DNA from 2 places in the Sporosarcina sp. P19 genome. Region 1 is predicted to be linked to the other one. Evidence: riboswitches for the same ligand, from Rfam matches in the RefSeq annotation. Region 1 holds a riboswitch; the other holds the start of a gene.
What was found. Region 1 has a riboswitch for S-adenosylmethionine ahead of CSV74_RS08945 (bifunctional homocysteine S-methyltransferase/methylenetetrahydrofolate reductase). Riboswitches for the same ligand answer to the same signal wherever they lie in the genome.
Positions count from the first base shown of each region.

Region 2: another riboswitch for S-adenosylmethionine. It lies ahead of CSV74_RS09100 (MFS transporter); the one in region 1 lies ahead of CSV74_RS08945 (bifunctional homocysteine S-methyltransferase/methylenetetrahydrofolate reductase).

Region 1 covers NZ_PDYR01000006.1:156,766-159,999, forward strand. Annotated here, with positions in the region: gene bioB (biotin synthase BioB) at 1-119, opposite strand, end outside; gene CSV74_RS08935 (biotin transporter BioY) at 119-718, opposite strand; gene CSV74_RS08940 (hypothetical protein) at 847-1,044, opposite strand; SAM riboswitch class I at 1,209-1,320, shown strand; gene CSV74_RS08945 (bifunctional homocysteine S-methyltransferase/methylenetetrahydrofolate reductase) at 1,404-3,234, shown strand, end outside.
Region 2 covers NZ_PDYR01000007.1:15,346-18,579, reverse strand. Annotated here, with positions in the region: gene msrA (peptide-methionine (S)-S-oxide reductase MsrA) at 1-522, opposite strand, end outside; gene CSV74_RS09100 (MFS transporter) at 838-2,088, opposite strand; SAM riboswitch class I at 2,211-2,301, opposite strand; gene CSV74_RS09095 (molybdopterin oxidoreductase family protein) at 2,642-3,234, shown strand, end outside.

The DNA.
Region 1 (3,234 bases):
TACGTCGCGTGCAGTAATAATAGCAAATCTTCATCTGGGCTATTCAATATTGCGAGTGATTCCTCATCAGTTACTTCATGCCCTTCCAGTACTTGAGTAGCCAGCCTTTGGTAGTTCATTATAGCGTACGCCTCACTTTCAAGTGTTTTGAGATTCTAAACGCGAATATGCCTGACAGTACAGCCAGAATTAGATCTTTTGGCAACGGAGGCATCATCCATAGCCATGCGATCTTGTAGGTAAACACGTCTGGTGCAGCAGCCCACATCTTGTACGCAAAATACATCCAGCTTGTGCCTACTATATAGTTGATTGCCGTAGCGACCAGTGCCGCGGTTATATAAGCAGGCATGGTCTGACTTCGCTCGACAATCTTCCCGGCTACATAAGCTATTAAAATGAACGTAAGAATAAAGCCAAACGTCGGACTCAAGATCTGACCGAAGCCGCCTGAAAATTTAGCGAAGACCGGTGCACCTGCTAATCCTATTAACATATATACCGTCATAGATAACGCACCTAGACGACTGCCAAGTAATAGTCCTGATAAGATTGCGAAAAACGTTTGCAATGTAATAGGTACTCCACCAACTACTAAAAACGGCACAAAGGATGTAATATTTGCTCCAATCATCATTAATGACGCGAACATCCCACTGTATACAATGGTTAATGCACTAAACCTACTTACCGGTTGCCTCTCCGTTGCTGTCGCCATCATGTCACCTCTTTTATATTAGTTATCATAAAAACAATAATAGTTAACACACAATATGTCAACACCTTTTATTTTATAGTTAACCCATAAAAACAAATAAAAAAAGACTGCAGCAAAATGCTGACAGCCTACTTCTTCTCATCAATCTGTTCTTCTTTTTCTTTACGAAACAAAACGCTTGAGATCAAACCACTGAATATAGCAGCCGCAATTGTAATGTACACTCGCATATCATAAGCAACTTCTTCGTAATTGCTACCTATCATAATCCAAGCAATTGTACCTACAAGAACAGCGATTGGAAATGAGTATTTAAAGAATCGCATAATTCCTCACCTTTTCGAGTTGTTTCATTGATTTTAGCATATATATCGCAATTTCTCTATGCTCTAACTCCGCACTTCGAACTTCACCAAACATTCACTTGACGATATCCAACAAAGCCGCTATGATGTGGTTAGAATAATCTAAATAATTGAATAAGAAACATATCTTATCAAGAGAAGCTGAGGGACTGGCCCTTCGACGCTTCAGCAACCAGCCATATAGGCAAGGTGCTACTTCCAGCAGTCTGTCAAATTGACACTCTGAAAAGATGAGAGGGAACTAGTCATTGAGATTACAAAGCCTTCTAATATACTTGAAGGCTTTTTTTGATTAGAAAAAGCAAAGGGGAGATGGAATTATGTCATTGCTAGATAAACTACAAACAAACGTCTTAACGGCAGATGGTGCAATGGGGACGATTTTATATTCTTACGGAATTGATTACTGTTATGAAGAACTAAACGTAGAAAAGCCTGAAATTATAGAGCAGATTCACCAAGACTACATCGCAGCCGGCGCAGATATTATACAGACGAACACTTACAGTGCAAATGCGAACAAATTAGCTCGCTACGGATTAGAAAGTCGTGTAACGGAATTCAATAAAGCGGCCATTCAAATTGCAAAACGCGCAGCAGCACCTGGGGGACAATTTGTACTCGGTACAATTGGCGGCCTGCGTGGCATACGTAAAAGCGATGCTACATTGGATGAAATAGAAAAAGTCGTACTAGAACAAGCCAATGCATTATTGGCAGGTGATCCGGATGGTCTTCTATTGGAAACATATTACGACTTTGAAGAGTTATCATCTGTTGTGACAACGTTAAAGAAAATCACGGATGTTCCATTGATCGCACAAGTTTCTATGCATGATCCCGGCGTATTACAGAATGGGCTTTCATTAAATGATGCACTTCATCAACTTGAATCTCTTGGAGCAGATATCGTAGGTGTCAACTGTCGCTTAGGCCCTTACCACACGATTCAAGCATTCGATAATGTTACATTACCGGAAAAAGCATTTTTATCCGCATATCCAAACGCCAGTCTATTAGATGTGGAAGATGGGCGTATTGTCTATGAATCAGAAGCAGAATACTTCGGACGCGCTGCTGTATTACTTCGTGATCAAGGCGTTCGGTTGATCGGTGGATGTTGCGGGACAACACCTAAGCATATTAAAGCAGCGAAAACACAGTTAGCGCGACTTGCACCTATCACAGAAAAGGTCGTACATCCGGAAAAGCCTATCGTGATTCATGAAGCGGGACCTACAAAACATCAACCTCTTCATGAAAAAGCGAAAACAGAGCGTACGGTAATTGTAGAACTAGATACACCGCGCCACTTGGAAACAGAAGATTATATCAAGGGTGCAAATGTGTTATATGACGCAGGAGTTGATGCTATAACAATGGCAGATAATTCCCTTGCTTCCCCTCGCATCAGCAACATGGCGATGGGCTCAATCGTTAAGATGAAACATAATATCCGCCCGCTTGTACATTTAACGTGCCGTGATCACAATCTTATCGGCTTACAATCACATTTGATGGGACTCGATGCATTAGGCATTCACGATATCCTAGCTGTAACAGGCGATCCGACAAAAGTTGGCGACTTCCCCGGTGCAACAAGCGTCTACGATGTATCCAGCATGGAGTTATTGCAGTTAATTAAGAAATTGAATGAAGGGATTTCGTTCTCCGGTAAGCCATTGCGCAAGAAAGCAAACTTCTCTATTTCAGCAGCTTTCAATCCGAACGTACGCGTAATTGATCGAGCTGTACAACGACTCGAGAAGAAAATTGAAGCGGGTGCAGACTATTTCATCACGCAGCCGGTATACACGAAAGAAAAGATTATCGATGTATACGAAGCCACAAAACACTTGGATACACCGATCTTCATTGGCATCATGCCATTGACAAATATACGAAATGCAGAGTTCCTGCATCACGAAGTACCAGGTATCAAGCTTTCAGAAGATGTGTTGGAAAGAATGCGTGAATGTGGAGATGACCGTGAAAAATCAACTGAAACGGGTCTTGAAATCGCAAAAGAATTGATTGATACAGCAGCGCAGTATTTTAATGGGCTGTATATCATCACACCATTCCTCCGTTACGATATGACATTAGAGTTGTATGAGTATATTAAGGAAATAGATCAGAAGAAGAAGGAGA
Region 2 (3,234 bases), on a different contig from region 1:
GTGCTTGGCTATGAATTCATTGCGCCCTGAACGTGCACGGTTATCTGTGTAATGTTCCTCTTCTTTTATGTAATAGTCTTGATGGTATTCTTCTGCTCGGTAGAAAGTTTCTGCGGGGCGGATTGTCGTGACGATAGGCTTAGTAAAAATGCCACTTGCAGCTAGGTTTGCTTTCGACCTCTTGGCAATTTCCCGTTGTGCATCTGTGTAATGGAAAATGGCGGTTGTATAGGATGATCCGCGGTCGTGAAATTGACCTTCTGCGTCTGTCGGATCGATTTGTTGCCAGAATACTTCGAGCAATTTCTCATATGGGAATAAGACAGGATCAAACGTAATTTCAACAACTTCTACATGACCGGATGTGCCTTTTTTTACATCTTCATACGTTGGATTATCGAGATGTCCGCCCATATACCCTGACACGATATCTTGGACGCCTGGCCATTCTTTAAACGGTTTCACCATGCACCAGAAGCATCCGCCTGCAAATGCTGCTTTTTCAAAATTCTTTTCAACCATTGCGAACATCTCCTTTATTATGAATGCGCGTGCCCAACTTCCCTAAAACCAACGACACATCTGCTTTTTTAAAGGAAGTTGAAAACAATCCAAATAGTTTTTAACCTCTTTTTGATTGGGCACCTGTTACGCCATACTATCATCTTTTATCTCTTTCCATCTATTAATAAAAGTCCCTCTAATCTATAACAAAAAGATAGAAAGAATTATCCACATATCCTACAATCTAGATCAATAGCATGTTATTTTTCAAATTGAATGTGAGTATTTCATCTATCGACGACTTTGTCAATCACCGGCTAGCCCAAGGTGATTTTACGAGGTAACTAGCAAAGTTTTCTCCTTTATCTTTCCACCTTCTTCTTCCGGTATACGAATGAATTTAACGATAATCGCACTCACTAAGTAGAGAGCACTGAAAATCCACACGACCCCTTCTGCTCCAACAAGCCCGATAAATGTCAAGGCAATCGCAGGAGCTACGAATGTCGATAGACCCGCAGAAAAATTCAACACGGACATTGCCGCACCTTTATCTTCACCCGCCACGGATGGTACTAGTGCACCAATCGGAACGTAGCCTGCTACTAAACCGCCCCAAATGAATCCGACAATGCTCGTCATAACAATGCTGCCATTTGTAATTACTGGTATATAAAATAATAGTGGCGTGAATATCGCACAACCGATACCACCAAACCAAATAATTGTGTTTTTCCAGCCGAATTTATCTCCAATGAAGCCGAACACTAAATTAAAGATAATGTTTCCTAAGAAAAATGTACCCCATAATTGTAGCCAAGCAGTTGTTTCAATACCGTGCTGTGCCATATGCATTGGTAAGAATACTGGGAATCCATAAACGCTTAAGCTATTAATAACGCGGACAATCCCACCTGCAGCAACCCTCGGATTCGATTTCAAAATGGTGATACCTTTCAATAATTCTTTGACTGCTTCTTTTTTGTTTGCGAGTTTTTTCTTTTCAAACTTGTCTTTATTGACCACTATAGCTAAAACTGCACCAAGACATACCCAGAATATAGATGTCCACATAGTATTGATGTAACCGAAATGTTGGATTGCAACACTTGAATACCACGCGCCAAGTACCATCATTCCCGCACAAAAAACAAACCAGAACCAACCAACAGCAGAACTCAATTTACTTTGTGGTGTTTTATAAATGACCCATGTTAAGAAGGAATAAGCAAATAGCGGATAACCAAAACCTTTAATAAAATAAGTCAGAAGCATAACCGGATAATTCATCGTTGAAAAACCATATGTAATAAACCCTGCTGTACCGATAATATAGACGGCTAACCCAATTGCCATTGTACGTTTCGGCCCAAAAACATCTACGCAGACGCCTGAAAACCAGGAAGACAGCGCAATCGAGACTCCGTATACTGTGAATATAGCTGCTGATTGTTGAATGGTTAATCCACTTTCAATTAAGAATGGACTTAACCAACCCGCTTCAATTCCATCTCCCATCATGAACAACATAACACCGAAAAAGCCCCATCCTAAGTTTTTTGTAATCCCTATTTTCTCCAACATATCAATACTCTCCATTCCTGCTTATGTATTTTGCATTTTCTTTAGAAAATAAAAAACCTTCCCGTAAAGACGGAAAGAGTAGTTGGCAATTATCGCCAGCGCAATATAAATATGCGATCCTCTTTCTATCTCTCAAGCTACGCTTGCTGGATTTGGCACAATGATGTTGCCGAAGTTTCATTGGGCCAGTCCCTCAACTTCTCTCGATAGAAAATAATATGAAATTGGTAGAAAATTATTAAAATTGAACTAATGAAGTTACTGTACATAATAATTAATTCAAAGTCAATTGATTATGGGAACTTTCTAAATATACTATCTCTAATATGGTATACTAACTCACATAAACTATTTGTTTGAGTCAATTTACTAATAGAGTATTTTTCATCAAAATCAGAAAAAAGGTTGATTTACACTTCAACATACGCTTTCCTCTACCCCAATGGATGTACTCTATTTTTAATAATTATTCGATTATTAAGCTTCAATAATATTAGGATTTCATAGTAAATTTTGTAATTGCAAAATTAAATCGTTAGAAAGGACTTGTGTAATGCAATCGTATATTGATGTAGAAAATGGTATCGTTCCCTCGGTTTGTTCTCTTGATTGTCCAGATCAATGTGGATTGCTTATTCATAAAGAAGCCGGGAAAATTGTTAAAATTGAAGGTGATCCTGAACATCCAGTCACAAAAGGAAGTATTTGCAACAAAGTTCGGCATATGGCTGAAAGGATTTATGATCAAAATCGAATTACAACCCCTTTAAAACGCATTGGGGAAAAAGGCGATGGTCAATTCGTTCCAATCAGTTGGGAAGAGGCCATTACAACTATTACAAATCAGTGGAATAAAATAATTTCTGAAGAAGGTCCAGAATCGATTCTTCCTTACAGCTTTTATGCAAATATGGGAAAACTCAGTTCTAAAGGAATGGATCGTCGTTTCTTTAATCGCCTTGGTTCCAGTCAACTGGACCGGACGATTTGTTCAGTCGCCGGCGAGGCCGGCTACAATTACACAATGGGCGGGCGTTATGGAACGGATCCAGAAGAGATGACGGAAACGAAATTATTTATTTTTTGGGGGATCAATGCGGTTAGTACCAATATGCACCAAATCATGATTGCCCAAAAGGCGAAAAA